DNA from 4 places in the Serratia sp. CoH_134_PS_4 genome. Region 3 is predicted to be linked to each of the others. Evidence: predicted binding sites of a transcription regulator. Region 3 holds the regulator's gene; each other region holds the start of a gene.
What was found. The regulator Fur, encoded in region 3, represses iron uptake genes when iron is present. The targets are predictions, from matches to a motif close to ATAATAATGAGAACNACTATCAA.
Positions count from the first base shown of each region.

Region 1: a site for Fur is predicted at 2,318-2,340, ahead of AC2FCQ_RS02480 (TonB-dependent siderophore receptor). Genes of this name have one in related genera too.
Region 2: a site for Fur is predicted at 2,931-2,953, ahead of feoA (ferrous iron transporter A). Genes of this name have one in related genera too.
Region 4: a site for Fur is predicted at 2,042-2,064, ahead of fepD (Fe(3+)-siderophore ABC transporter permease). Genes of this name have one in related genera too.

Region 1 covers NZ_JBXWKI010000001.1:528,028-531,879, reverse strand. Annotated here, with positions in the region: gene AC2FCQ_RS02495 (VOC family protein) at 1-28, opposite strand, end outside; gene AC2FCQ_RS02490 (DUF1428 domain-containing protein) at 42-395, opposite strand; gene AC2FCQ_RS02485 (GGDEF domain-containing protein) at 507-1,949, opposite strand; gene AC2FCQ_RS02480 (TonB-dependent siderophore receptor) at 2,364-3,852, shown strand, end outside.
Region 2 covers NZ_JBXWKI010000009.1:94,941-98,792, reverse strand. Annotated here, with positions in the region: gene AC2FCQ_RS15555 (FeoC-like transcriptional regulator) at 1-189, opposite strand, end outside; gene feoB (Fe(2+) transporter permease subunit FeoB) at 189-2,504, opposite strand; gene feoA (ferrous iron transporter A) at 2,576-2,800, opposite strand; gene AC2FCQ_RS15540 (Tex family protein) at 3,449-3,852, opposite strand, start outside.
Region 3 covers NZ_JBXWKI010000004.1:45,059-48,910, reverse strand. Annotated here, with positions in the region: gene AC2FCQ_RS08560 (glycosyltransferase) at 1-1,560, shown strand, start outside; gene fur (ferric iron uptake transcriptional regulator) at 1,767-2,213, opposite strand; gene fldA (flavodoxin FldA) at 2,534-3,073, opposite strand; gene ybfE (LexA regulated protein) at 3,302-3,589, opposite strand.
Region 4 covers NZ_JBXWKI010000002.1:284,248-288,099, reverse strand. Annotated here, with positions in the region: gene fepG (iron-enterobactin ABC transporter permease) at 1-947, opposite strand, end outside; gene fepD (Fe(3+)-siderophore ABC transporter permease) at 947-2,020, opposite strand; gene entS (enterobactin transporter EntS) at 2,280-3,548, shown strand; gene fepB (Fe2+-enterobactin ABC transporter substrate-binding protein) at 3,535-3,852, opposite strand, start outside.

The DNA.
Region 1 (3,852 bases), on a different contig from region 3:
CAAACCACAAGTGTTGGGTTATTTTCACAATATCCCCTCCGCTATTGGTCCAGGATAGATTCGAAGCCGCCGAAGATCATTCGCTTGCCGTCAAACGGCATTTTTTCGCCCAACGCTTTCATACGCGGGTCGGTCATCATCTTCTGATTCGCCTCATCGCGTACGGCCTTAGACGGGTATTCGATCCAACTGAATACCACAACTTCATCAGCTTCAGCCTTAACCGCACCACGAAAATCGGTGAGTTTGCCATCGGGGATATCATTACCCCAGCATTCGACGATCCGCGTGGCACCGAACTCTTTAAACAGGGGGGCCGTTGCGGCGGCCAGTTTTTGGTACGCCTCCTTATTGGCGGCGGGTACCGCCACCACAAAACCTTCAACATATTTCATCGGAGATTCCTCTTGTCTGTTCGACAGTCGGTGTGGCGCAGACGGAGCTGCCTACGCCCTCTTCCATTTTAGACGCCATTGGCGGGGGCAACCATTTACACCGCAGAGGGCTCAAAGGTCGGGGGTGTTTCGAGGGAGTAACTCTGGCGTTGCGACCCGGTTCCGGCCACTGTTTTTGGCTTTGTATACTGCTAAGTCCGCGATTTTCAACAGGTTGTCAAGATTCTGTTCGGAACCGCCAATGCAGGTAACCATGCCGATGCTCACCGTGATTTGCAAATGGTTACCGGCTGGCATGGTGATAGATTCAATTTCAATTCGTCGACGTAAGCGCTCAGCCAGCGACATCGCATCTTGCGGTTGTTCGATCGGCGCCACGATCGCGAACTCCTCTCCCCCCATACGGCCAAAGAGATCGTGCTCGCGTAGGTCCCCCATGATGGCGCGGGTAAAGGACAACAACGCCACATCGCCGCCAGCGTGGCCAAAACGGTCATTGATCGATTTAAAATAGTCGATATCCAGCATCATAATGCAGACCCGTTCCCCTTTTTGGCTAACCAGGCGCGTGCCACGCTGCATAAAGGCGTTGCGGGTTAATACGTGGGTCAGCGCATCGTGGTTCGCTACGTGCTCTAACCTGCGCAGCAGTGCATTTCGGGCAAAATTCATGCTGGCGACAGCGATCGGCCCCAGCGCCAAAAGCGCCACGCCCAACCGCATCGACACCGTATTTTGCAATATCGTCATGTCGAGATTAATAGCGATCAGCCCCAGATCAATCGCCAGATGGCACCACAATACATAGGCCAACACGGCAATCATCGTACTGAACAGCGAAAACGTCATCGCCAGCCACAGCAGGATTGGCATGGGGAAAATCACCGCGCCGGGGCCGCCAATCACGACGCTGCAGATACAGGCCATCGTCAGCAGGATTAACACGGCGACCTTTGTGCAGATGTTGTACCACTGACTGCGCAAGGTCACTGCCTGCGTAATGCTGCGCAAATACCCTTTCCAGTCTGCCGGTAAAGCCAGAATAAACGGCATTAACGTAATATAATTGGTGAACTCAGAAGACAACCACAGCGCCAATGAAGGCAGATATTGACGACCGAACAGCAACACTGAAGCCCCTGCACCCAGTAACCCCGTTGCGGTCGCACTCGCCAGGCAGATAGCAAACAGATAAATACTGGACGAGGTACGTTCCAGGGCTCGAATTTGAGGCGGCAAAAGCATAAACAGATAATATCCGACCGCCACACCCGCCATATTGGCCCCATTGAGCAATAGGGCTTTGCCCAGCGTACTGCCGGTGAGTAAATCGGCTGCCAAATAACCCAGCATGGCCATCGCCCACCCCACAGGGCTGGCGAGTTTAGGGTAACGCACCAGAACGGCCAGCAACACGGCATTGGTCGGCCAAAATGTCGCCAAAAGGCCGGTAGGTCGGCTTTCAATGCCAAAGATACAGGTTGCAAACACCAGCAAAAGAACGATCACTGCATGCTGTAATTTTGTCGCGCCAGATAACTCGGTGGTGTGCATCTTGCTTCCAGAGGCTTGCGAAGAATACGGATAAAATCTAGCCTGCATAATGGCAACGGATAGCCCGTCTGCCATGCCTGACGGTGCACGTAAAACGCGCAGCCAGACTCATATTATTGCCACTTTTAGCGGGGTTGGCACCCGTTAATTAACGCTTTAAAAATACTATTATGTATCAATCTGTAGCGTTATGTGGTTGCCGAATTCCCATGCTCCCTCGCCTGTGGCGCGTCGTGTTAAACGAGGCCAAATTGCGCTTCACCACAGCGCAAAAGCGTAGCGCGCGGTTTTGGCTGCAAAGCTCCAGGATCGCGTTTCCCCCAATCAGACAAACATTCACTATTCAAATCGTGCATATGCAAATTATAATAAAAATGATAATTGTTATTATTTATTAATTTGATATGGAATTGTATGCACCAGGTAGAAAGTCATCGTCTGAATAAAACAAAAAAATGTCAGGTTTTTCGTTCAATTCCCCTGCTTGTCAGCGTCTTACCGGCACTGCCTGTGGCCGCCGCCCAGGCAGAGGACGAGTCGCTCACCGTCACAACCAGCTCCTTGCCGGCAGCGGGCTACAGCACGGATAGCGCGTCCACCGCCAGCAAAACCAACACCCCACTCAGCGAAGTGCCGCAATCTGTCAGCGTTGTCACACCTGACGTCATTAACGACTTCCAGGTCAAAAGCGTCAACGATGCCATGAAATTCGTCAGTGGCGTGACACAGGGTAATACGCTGGGCGGCACTGAAGACGGGTTTGTCAAACGTGGTTTTGGTGTTAACTCGGACGGTTCAGTATTCATCGACGGCGTTCGTAGTAATCAGGGCTTGAGCATGGACGCCACCACTGACCGCGTTGAGGTGCTTAAAGGCTCGGCGTCGTTGCTGTATGGCATTCTCAGCCCTGGCGGCATCATTAACCTCATCAGTAAAAAACCGCAATACGACTGGAACACCCGCCTCAGCGGTGCCACTAACAGTTTTGGTGGCGGCAGCGGCACGGTCGACGTCACCGGGCCACTCGGCAACGGTTTTGCTTTTCGTTTTATTGCCGAGCGTCAACACGAAGATTACTGGCGCAATTTTGGCACCGATGAGCATACGCTGATTGCACCGTCACTCAGTTGGTTTGGCGATAAAGCATCATTCAACATTGCCTACAGCGAATACAAATACGATATTCCTTATGACCGTGGCACCGCCTTTATCAATGGCAAGCCTGTCGATATTCCTTATAACCGCCGGCTGGACGATTATGCCAACCACGCATGGGGCAAAAACAAACGCCTCAACGCACATTATGACTACGCACTGGACAGCACCTGGACCACCCGTTTCAACTATGCCTGGATGCAACGTCGCTACGACAGCAACGAAGTGCGTGCCACGGCGATCGACACCGCCACGGGAATTGTTTCACGCCGTGCGGATGCCAACCGCGGCTTCAACCACCAGACAGACTATTATTCCTGGGATGTGATCGGGTCGCCGATCGCACTTGGCATGCAACATGACCTGTTGGTGGGCGTCGACTATGAGAAAAATGAGACCTACAAGGCCTACTCCTACCGCGGCAAGGTGTCAAAAACCTTCAATATGTATGATCCTGCCTACGGTGAAACGCCGGTGACCAACAGCAGTACTTACAATGATGCCCTGAGTAATCTACGCAGCACCTTGTACAGTCGTTCGGTCTACGCCAAAGACAGTATTCATTTAACCGACCAGTGGATTGCCGTCCTCGGCGCCCGCTACCAGTCTTATTACCAAAACAACAGTAATGGCTTCCTGAAACCCAAAAACACGCTGAACGACAAGGATGACAAATTCCTGCCGCAGGCCGGTGTGGTGTACAAGCTCACGCCGGCTATTTCACTGTATGCCAACTACAGCCGCTCTT
Region 2 (3,852 bases), on a different contig from region 3:
GCTTTTGCAACTACCGCTTAGGCAGGCGCTGTTATCTTGCTCAATACGCTCCACTTTACCCATCGCCATTAACCGTTCCAGCATGGCCTGCACCAGCGGCAATGGGGTTGCCAACTGACGGCTGAGCTGCAGCGCCTGCACGCTGCCATGCAGCGCCAAGGCATCGCGGATCTGCAACAGGCTTGCCATCAGTGACAGTCACCCTTGCTGCCCTGGCAACAGACTGCTGGGGTAGCATTGCCCAGACGCACGGTGACCCGGCTGCGAGCGCGACGCAGGCCAAACAAGATCAACAGATTGAACAGCACCACAATGGTGATTGCTGTCAGGCTGTACTGCGGGTGCTGGGCAAAAGTGGCGGTTTGATAAAATAGCGTGGCCAACGAGTAGGCGATATTCAGCCCCCAGAGAATGGAGAACGTCATCCAACCGCGGCTGGACTCACGGGCGATGGCTCCCATCACCGAGACGCAAGGTACGTACAGCAGCACAAAAATCAGGTAACTGTAGGCGGAAACCCCGGAACCGAATTTGCTGCTCATCACCCCCATTGAACCGACGTCCATTTCCCCGTCACCCTTACTCGCCTCAATCGGGTTGGACAGTACGCTCAGGCTGAACGTGTCTTTCAGACCCTGCCAGGTGGTTTCCACCGCACCGCCCAGTTCGTCCAACAGGTTAAAGTTAGCAGCATCAAACTCGGTATTATTGATGCGCTCGGCGGTGTACAGGGTGTTCAATGTGCCGACCACGACTTCTTTTGCCATAGCACCGGTCACCAGACCGACGGTGGCCTGCCAGTTATCGTTATGTACGCCCATTGGCTGCAGCAGCGGTGTCAGCACCTTGGATACCGACGCCAACGCGGAATCATTGATGTCATCTACCGGCTTGCCGCTGAACGAAAAGCTGTTCAAGCCGCCAATGAAGATACTGGCAATCACGATCACTTTACCTGCGCGCAGCACGAAGCCTTTCAGGCGTTGCCAGGTCTGCAATAGCAGGCTCTTCAAGTGTGGGACATGGTAAACCGGCAGTTCCATGACGAAGGGAGACGCTTCCCCACGCATGATGGTGTATTTGAGCACCAACCCGGTGAGGATCGCGACCACAATGCCGAGCATGTACAGTGAGAACACCACGCCTGCGCCGTCCTGACCAAAGAAGGCGGCAGCAAACACGGCGAAGATCGCCAATCGGGCACCGCAGGACATGAACGGGGCCATCATGATGGTAATTAAACGCTCCCGCTGCGCATCCAACGTACGGGCACCCATGATGGATGGCACGTTGCAGCCGAAGCCGACAATCAGGGGGACGAAAGATTTGCCCGGCAGCCCGAGCGCTTGCATCAAGCGGTCCATCACGAATGCCGCCCGTGCCATATAGCCGGAATCCTCGAGGAAAGACAGGAACAGGTACATCATGCCGATTTGCGGCACCAGTGGCAGCACGGTGTTGATACCGCCGCCGACGCCCTGAGCCAGGAAAATGGTCAGCCATTCAGGGAAATGCAGGGTGTAACCCAGCCATTGAATGCCCTGGATAAAGATCGCTGCCGAGCCGATATCGAAAATCGGCTGCAGGGCGCCGCCGAGGTTAATCGCCAGCAGGAACATTAAATACATCACCAGCAGGAAGATAGGCACGCCCAGCCAGCGATTCAGGATCACCTTGTCCAATGCTTCGGTCAGGCGGTTCGGCATGGCGTGTTGTGAGTTGCTGACCGCGTCACACAGGGAGGCAATCGACTGATAACGCGCATCGGCTATTACCAGTGCTGGGTCTTCCTGATGTTGCTGTTGGAGCGCCTGCCGAGCGGCCGGCAGCAGTGCAGCCGCAGGACCGGCTAAGGTATGACTGTAGATATCGCCTTCCAGCATTTGCAGGGCCAACCAACGGCGTTGCTCGTTTGGAAGGGTTTGCGGCATGGCATCGGTCAGCGTTGCCACTTCTTTTAGCAGGAGCTGCGGGTAGTTCACCAGCGCTTTTAATTCGTTGAACTGATGATTGTCGATCATTTGCTTGAGCACACCAATGCCGTCGGCTTTGGTGGACACCAGCGGTACCACTGGGCAGCCAAGGCGGGCAGACAGCGCAGCGATATCAATCTCAATCTTTTGGCTTCGGGCGATATCCAACATATTCAGCGCGACAATGCAGGGAATACCCAGTTCCAACAGTTGCAGCGTCAGGTACAGGTTACGCTCCAGGTTGGACGCATCGACCACGTTGATCAGCAAATCGGCGTCGCCACTGAGAATGTAGTGGCAGGCGATTTGCTCATCGAGTGAGGTTTGTTCCGAGATGGTGGTCAGAGAGTAGGTACCGGGAAGATCAACCAGTTTGACCTGTGACTGTGGTGTAGTGAACAGGCCCTCTTTACGCTCTACCGTCACGCCTGCCCAGTTACCGACCCGCTGGCGCGCCCCGGTAAGCTGGTTGAACAGCGTAGTCTTACCGGAGTTGGGGTTGCCTATTAAGCCAATAGTGAGTTTTTTCATAATTTAGCGTGATATCAGTCAATGGAAATGGGGCCAGGCGATGCGCATGGCCAAGGCAAAATGGCTCAGGATCAGGATTGGCCGTCGAGCAGAATCAAGGCCAGATCCTTTCTACGCAGCACCAGGCTGACGCGGCGAGTTTTGATTTCTATCGGGTCGCCCAATGGCGCGACGCGGACGACCTCAAATGACGACCCCGGTAGCATGCCGAGTGAGAGAAGTTTCTGGCGATAAGCGGGGCCAATGTCAGTAGCGAAGCCGGCAATCTTATATGACCGTTTAGGCAGAAGATGCATATAACCTTCTCTGAGCCCTTGTTATTGGGCTGGTGATGATAAAAGAACGTTCTAAAGGAAATGCCGCAGTAACCACACAGGGTTACCGACGTTTTCAATCCATGAGGCTATGCAGTGAACACGCAAAATAATAATAGTGAGAATAATTATCGTATTCAATACAAAAAATAGGGGTATTGGTAACCAAAGGTTGTAGCGATCACATTTAGCGCTCAGGGTTGCCTGGCAGGACTCTTTTATCACCCGGTTTCGTGGGGTGCAAATGCGAATGGCGAGTTAAATCAGTTACGTAATTGCAGCGTTTTTTTCTACTTTGAAAAAATTAGCGACAGATTCGGCAGCTTTGATCCGACAGCGTCAAAATCCGTATTTATTTGGCAACATTTCTCGGGCTGAATACGAGCAGTAACCATTTGTGTTTCGCAGGGAAATACTGAAATGAGAACGCGGTGTTAATAACGATGTTAACAAATGGCTATTCACCCCTCTTTTATGGCGTAATGCACCCGAATATTATTTCCGCCGGGAAGATCAAAAAAATTGCAGCTTTATTGAGGCGGGTCAAAAAAGGCTGGGGGATATTTTTGCGGGAAAGGGCGGAGTTAACTCCGCCCTTGGTACCTTTGGTCGTTCAAATTTGCGGCGTCTTTAGCCTTTTTTGCCAAATGCTGCCGCCAGTGCATCACCCATTGCGCTGTTGCCCGCAGGTGTGTTGCCGCCACGCGGCTTGGCCTTATTAGCCGGTGCACGGGTTGCATTGTCTTTGGCCGGTGCGGTATTGCCGCCCCGGCGCGGAGACCCTTCGCCCGGTTGCTCATCCAGACGCATGCTCAGCGCGATACGTTTGCGCTGCAGGTCAACGTCCATCACCTTCACTTTAACGATGTCGCCGGCTTTCACCACGGTATGTGGATCTTCGACAAACTTGTCCGCCAGTGAGGAGATGTGCACCAGGCCATCCTGGTGAACGCCAATATCGACAAAGGCACCGAAGTTGGTGACGTTAGTGACCGAACCTTCCAGAATCATTCCCGGCTGTAGGTCATTGAGGG
Region 3 (3,852 bases):
GCAAAGGATGCCTGTTTCATTGCCTCACCCCAAACGCATGGCGGCCAGTTGGGTGAGTACGATGCCGGTAACCATCGCCTGCAGGTGCATTCGTTGAGTGAACTGGCGCAAAGAAGAGTCGGTAATAGTTTGGGGTTTATCCATCAGCTCCATGATAAACGCTATTACGCCACACTGTCCGACTACTTCCGCTTTTTGATTTTGATTGAGATGGGGGGCGTGTATATGGATATCGACACACTTCCCCACCGAGCGGCGACACTGTTTCTGATCAAGCCTGAGGTTCCGGACTATCTTCAGTTCCTGCCCGGAGGTGAAGTTAGCCACGTCAGTTGGTTGAATTTGTTCCTCGACGAAACGGGAATGATCATCAGCCGTAAGGGAGATATGGCGCTGTGCAGGATGTTAGCTGGGCTCGATCAAATTTATGCGGGGGAAAGCAGTGAGGTACCGGAAAGAAATCCGATTTATGAACGGAAGCTGTTCGATCCTTTTTACCAATTGTGGAGTCGTCATATTGAACGTACTTTCCTCAGCCACGATCGTTTTTGCCAGATGCATGGTGTTTTGTATGACGCAACCCCACAGGCGGTAACCTGCGGTATTCGCGGTATGCGGCTGCTGGAAGATGTGATCACCAATGTGCGGCTACCGTTGTCGCAAGAAGAAGAGCAGAGCTACCAGCAATGTGTTAGCCGGTTGGAAAATCTGGATTGGCAGCTTGAGCAGCCGCTGGATTTGGCACGCTATGCGGAAATATTTACCGTTGATGAAGTACCTCGCATGGCCTATCCGGCGCAGATTCGGTCCGACATCGATCATTACCACTACTATTCGGTGCTTTCTCATGATCAGCGGCTTGATCGGGTAAACCAGCTTTTTGGGGAGTACCTGATTGCCGACAACCGGCGGCAGATAGCGGCTGGGCATTACTGGCGTTCTGCCCAGGGGGTGGGGGAGGCTGTGCCGCCTGAACCGCGGGGAACGTTGCATTTCATGGCGGGACGGCAGGTGGGTGAAGCGGATAAGACCCGCATGGCAAAGCTGATTTTTAGCACGAGCTACCTGGAATACTGTTCCGTTGGCAATCGTGCTGGGCTGGATCTGGTGTCTTTGCAGCAGGCGCAAAATATCGAACCTTACCTGGATCTGATCACCGTGGCTTACGATCGGCGCGGAGAGTTTATCGGTTTTTTCAATGCGGCGACCGTCAGTGAACTGTATGCCATAGACACGGACTACCTTTATCGCGATGAAATGAAACCTCTTGATGAGGCTTACGACAGCTTTGTGCAAAGCCACTGTGTCGCTGACGATTATTTTGTCTGTAGCTTGGCGATTGAGAGCCAATTTCGGGGGCTGGGGTATTTTAACCAAATGTTTGCCTTGATTCAGCTACAGGCGGATCAACGCCAGGCGAAAAACATCGCGCTGTGCGTCTGGCAAAGTAGTGATGCCTGCAAAATGTATTTGAACAAGGGGTTCCGTATTCGTGGTGTGTTCGACCAAGCCAAGGCAATGTTTTTTGATCGGCTGCTCTTTCTTGAATATGCATTGTAACGAGTTTACTCATCCGCGTGTCGGCGGGGGAGTTGACGTTGAAGTGGGTGTAAGTGGGAAGTGAGAAGTACCGTGGAGAAGTGCCGCTGCAATTGTTGTCATTTAGCTATGATCTTTCCCCGGGCCTGTCCGGGGATTTTTTTATCTATTTGCTTCAGGCATAAAAAAACCGCCGTTAAGGCGGTTCTCAATGCCGGTTAAGGGCATTATTTTTTGTCGTGCAGAGTGTCGTCTTCGCGGCAGTCACCCGTTTCACAGTGGCCGTACAGGTACAGGCTGTGGTTGGTGAGCTTGATGCCGTGTTGTTTGGCGATATCACGCTGACGCACTTCGATAGATTCATCGCTGAATTCGATCACTTTGCCACAATCCAGGCAAATCAGGTGGTCGTGATGATGTTGCTGGGTCAGTTCGAACACGGACTTGCCGCCTTCGAAGTTGTGACGAGTCACAATGCCTGCATCATCAAATTGGTTCAGTACGCGGTAAACCGTAGCCAGGCCAATTTCTTCGCCCATATCTATCAGTTTTTTGTACAGATCTTCCGCACTGACGTGATGGCATTCCGGATTTTGCAGTACTTCCAGGATTTTGAGTCGCGGAAGCGTGACTTTTAAGCCGGCCTTCTTCAATGCGGTGTTGTTGTCAGTCATGCGGATTCAGTCCTGTTACTATGCTAATCAAGTTGAGGCGTTCTCGCCTGTGGCATCGGTCGGCACAAAGTGTTAATTGCGTCTCATTATAGAACCGGTTGGCCTAAATAGAAACCGCCGGTTGTTAACAAAGATATAATTGCACTATTGCATGTTGCACACGCAACGTCTTGATGGATGGGATAAACCGATATCTCAGTCTACCTTGACGATGTGAGAAGTTACAAATGTGTATCTTCTATTGCAGTAATCCGTACTGCCGATGACGGCCCTGCCGGCAACACTATGCACTTTGCAGGGCTTTTGTTCAACCTTTGGCGTTACCCGACGATCTCGGCCAGGCTCAACTCTTCGACGATTTGTTTTACCCAACCTTCGACACGTTCATTGGTCAGTTCTGGCTGGCGATCTTCGTCAATGGCGAGACCGATGAAGTGGCTGTCACTCGCCAGGCCTTTCGACGCTTCGAAGTGGTAACCTTTGGTTGGCCAGTGGCCTACAATGGCGGCGCCACGTGGTTCAATGATGTCGCGGATAGTCCCCATCGCATCACAGAAATATTCTGCATAGTCTTCTTGGTCGCCACAGCCAAACAGCGCAACCAGCTTGCCGTTGAAGTCGATCTCTTCCAGCGTTGGGAAGAAGTCATCCCAGTCACACTGGGCTTCGCCGTAGTACCATGTCGGGATACCGAGCAACAGAATATCGAAACCTTCCAGGTCTTCTTTGCTGCTTTTGGCGATGTCGTGAATTTCGCAAACATCGTCGCCAAACTGTTGCTTAAGAATTTTCTGGATCATCTTGGCAATGTTTTCGGTATTGCCAGTGTCGCTGCCAAAGAAAATGCCTACATTAGCCATATCGCGTATAACCTTTAAATTCAATAAATTGCATTACACGATGTTAGCGCTGACCACGATAACACCGATTAAAATGATGCCATAGCAAGGGAAACCCTTACCGGTAATTGCGTATCATGCCAGAAATTTACCCCGGGGTTTTATCACGTTTATGCGATACCGGGTGGAATAAAACGATGTTGATCGGGCGTCATCCTTAACGCCGCGCCGCACGTGCGGCTGCAATGATCAATGTTCTGGCTGGTCGTCTGCCAGTTGCGCCAACAGCATTTGCTCAATAAGCTCGCTGCGACTGATATTACGCTGTTCCGCCAATTTGTTCAGGGCGTCCACCGCATCCGCGTTGATCTTCAGTTCCACACGCCGTAAGCCACGGACTTTATCGCGTCGAAGCTGATTACGCTTATTGATTCTAAGCTGTTCATCTCTGGATAGCGGGTTGGTTTTCGGGCGCCCCGGACGGCGTTCATCTGCGAACAGATCCAGCGTCGTGCGATCCGTTTGTTCTTTTGCCATAGGTAGCGGTACTGCAAGGGAGTTTGCATCAAAAAGCGCGTAAACGCTTCTGGATGGTTCGGTTAACACACTTCGGGCCAATAAACCCTAACCCAAATTCACCCCCAGCCCGGCGCTATTGAACACGCTTAGCACGGCGGCAAAATTATAGCGCGCCATATTACCCCAGCAGATGGAGCGACGACAATGTTTAACTGAGCCGAAAACGCGCTAAGCCGTTATCTTTAGCGCGTTTTTTCACCAGATGGCCGTTTTAGGGAGGA
Region 4 (3,852 bases), on a different contig from region 3:
AACTGATAAGGCATAAACAGGCGTTGTGCGGCGACATCGGCGAGCAGCAGCAGCAGGGCGCCCGTCAGAGCAGTCAGCAGCAGTACGCTACGGTTGGCGCACAGGCGTCGCGCAATCTGCGGTGCCACCAGTGCGATAAAGGAGATGGGCCCCGCCACGGCGGTGGCGGCCGCCGTCAGGACGACCCCGACCAGCAGCAGCAATACGCGCGAACGTTCCACTGACACACCGAGCGCGCAGGCGGCGTCATCCCCCATTTCCAGCAGCCGCATACGGCGAGCCAGCGTCAATAACAGCAGGCAGCACAGTGCAATCACGACCAGTACGGGCAGGCTTTTCGCCCAGCTGACGCCGTTAAGTGAGCCCGCGTTCCACAGCCCGGCAGACATCGCTGATTCCAGCGAGGCGCTGATAAGAAGCCAGGTATTACCGGCGACCAACAGGGCACGCACCGCAATGCCAACGATAATCAAACGGAATGATTCGACACCATTTCGCCACGCCAGCAAATAAATCAACGCGGCGGTGAGTAAGCCACCGGCCAACGCTCCAGCGGTGATGCCGAAGACACTTCCATTAAACAATACGATGGCTACCAATACGCCGCTGTAGGCGCCGGTGTTAAAGCCAATTACGTCAGGGCTGCCGAGCGGGTTGCGCAATATCGATTGGAAAATGGCCCCGCTGAGGCCGAGCGCCGCCCCCAGCAACAGAGCCATCATCACGCGTGGCAAGCGCCATTGGGTGACGATCACCGCCAGGTTTGCCGGGCCTTCACCGCGCAAGGCGTCGATCACCTGCGAGGCACTCAGCGACAGTGCGCCAGAGCCCAAGGCGTAAATGGCGAGCCCCAGAGCGGCCAACATGAGCAACATCGCGGTCAGCGTCGGACGCGACAAGGCGCGAATTTTGTGGTTAGCCATCCGACGGGCTGCAGACATCGACATTAGCGCTGCCTCCTGAACATATGGCGCTGACGCACCAGCACGATCAGCAGCGGTGCACCAATCAGGGCGGTGACGATGGAGACACGTAATTCACCGGCAACCAGGAAACGACCGAGGAGGTCGGCGCTCAGCAGCAGGATAGGGGTCAATACCAGCGTCCAGGGCAGCATCCAGTGCAGCTCTGAACCGGCCAACCGACGGGCAATATGCGGCATCATCAGGCCGACAAAGGCAATCGGACCGACGGCAGCTGTAGCACCGCCGCACAGTAAGGTAATCGCCAGCAGGCCCAACAATTGGGTACGAACAATGCCGGTACCCAGTGCGGTAGCCAATTCATTGCCCATGCTCAGGCTATTGAGCGACTTACTCATCCACAGCGTAATCAGCGTACCCAATAAGATCGGCAGGGCGACGGTACGCACCACCTGCATATTTTGAATATCCAGAGAACCGGCCTGCCAAAAACGCAGCTGATCGAACACCAGCGGGTTTAACAGGGAAATCCCAGAGGTCAGGCCCTCAAGCACCGCCGCCATTGCGACCCCGGCTAGCGTCAGGCGCACCGGGTTCAAACTGCTGCCACCCAGAGCACCGATCAGTGCGACAAGCAGCGCGGCAAACATCGCACCGGCAAAGGCGAACCACAGATATTGGCTGATGTTGGCGGCACCAAAGAAGGTGATACCCAGCACTACGGCAAAGCCTGCACCGGCGTTAACGCCAAGAATACCGGGATCGGCCAGCGGATTGCGGGTGAGGGTTTGCATCAGTACCCCAGACAGACCCAATGCGATACCCGCCAACACGCCAACCAGCGTGCGTGGCAGCCTGGCATTGGTAATGATGGTGCAATCCGCCCCGCTGCATTGCCCATTCAGCGCCTGGATGACCGTATCAAAGGGAATAGACTTGGCGCCAAGCGACAGGCTGAGCAGCATGATGACCAACAGTGCGAAAAGAGCAATCAGCAGACCAAACAGCCTGCGGCGAAATGAACGGGGAGTGCCCCCAAGGTGACGCCCCCCAGAGGTGGGAACGGGCTGTGTGCAATGGCGTGTAATCCGTAACATAACAATCCATTATTTAATTGAATATAAATGATATTTATTATCATTATTGATTGTTTTCATCTATGGTACCATGAGTTCCTTCGCTATTGCAGCACATACCCTTCATTCTTGAAGCTGCATCTGTGTTGGCTGCGAGCGCTGGCCTGGTGGCTTACTTGAGTAAGCACCCTGGGGATGCTCGCGCTTGCCGCCTTGATGCAACACCAATTATTTTGGCTATAGACGCTGCCCCTTTTCTTTAGTTGTGGTGAGAAAGCTGATGAGTAAGCCCTCTATTTTGCTTGATTTTGGCCTGCTTAAGACCAATGGCGCTTTTCGCGCCGTATTCTGTGCGCGCTTTATTTCCATTCTCGCACTGGGATTGATGGCCATTGCGATCCCGGTTCAGATTCAAGCCTTGACCGGATCGACGTTGTTGGTCGGGTTGTCCGTAACGCTGGCAGGTAGCGGCATGTTTGCCGGGTTGCTGATGGGCGGTGTACTGGCCGATCGCTACGAACGTCGCCGTCTGATTTTGTTTGCGCGCTCCACTTGCGGCATTGGTTTTATCGGTCTGTGTCTGAACGCCGCGTTGCCAGCACCTTCATTGACGCTGATTTATCTGTTGGCGGTCTGGGACGGTTTCTTTGGTGCGGTCGGCGTTACGGCACTGTTGGCGGCAACGCCCGCGCTGGTAGGGCGTGAAAATATCGTGCAGGCCGGGGCTATCAGCATGTTGACCGTCCGCTTTGGCTCAATCCTTTCTCCGGCGATCGGGGGTTTGGTGATCGCCAATGCCGGTGTGACGTGGAACTACGGTTTGGCGGCGTTTGGTACCTTGCTGACGTTGATCCCTTTACTGCGTCTGCCTCAGCTGTTGCCGCCACCGCAGCCGCGTGAGCACCCGCTGCGTGCGCTCGCCGGCGGTTTCGGCTTCCTGTTCCGCAACCGGGTGATCGGTATGGTGGCGCTGATCGGCGCATTGCTGACCATGGCCAGTGCAGTGCGAGTACTGTATCCGGCCATGTCCGGCATGTGGCATGTCAGCGCAGCACAATTGGGCTTTATGTACTCTGCTGTCCCACTGGGTGCGGCGATAGGGGCTTTCACCAGTGGGCGAGTTGCCCAGGTTGCACGTCCGGGTTGGATGATGCTGATGACGGCGATTGGCGCCTTTATTGCCATTGGTCTGTTCGGTCTCATGCCGTGGTATGGCCTGGCGCTGTTTTTCCTGGTGGTTTTCGGTTACCTGAGTGCGTTGAACTCACTGTTGCAGTATGGGTTGATCCAGAACCTGACGCCAGATGCGTTCCTTGGGCGTATTAATGGCTTGTGGACGGCGCAAAACGTGGTAGGGGATGCACTGGGTGCGTTGCTGTTGGGGGCGATGGGGGCGTTTATGCTGCCGGCGATGACATCAACCAGCTTTGGTTTTGGTGTTGCGGTACTCGGCGTAGTGCTGGCTTTCGCGATGCGTGGTTTGCGTCAGGTTGGCAGTGGCGGGCAAGAAAATGATCTCCAGCCCGCCGCAGAATCTACTGAGAAATAAACTGTTTTTCCAACAGCGTCAGCAGATTGCTGGCGCTGTAATAATCCAGTCGGAAAGTATCATTCCCCAGAGCATAAACCCGCTTGTGTTGCACTGCCGGCAGATGAGCCAGGAAAGGATTCGCCATCAGCCGCTGCGCGTCACTGTCGTTGTTGGCAAATAGCATCAGCGTCTGGCCGTTCAGGCCTTCCGCCAGGTTCTCTCCACTAAGTTGAATAATGTCTTTGCGCATTCCCATGCTGCGGCTGTTGTTCAGCTTGGCGGGTGGGACGGCCAGCGTAAAACCAAGCTGCTTGAGCATTTG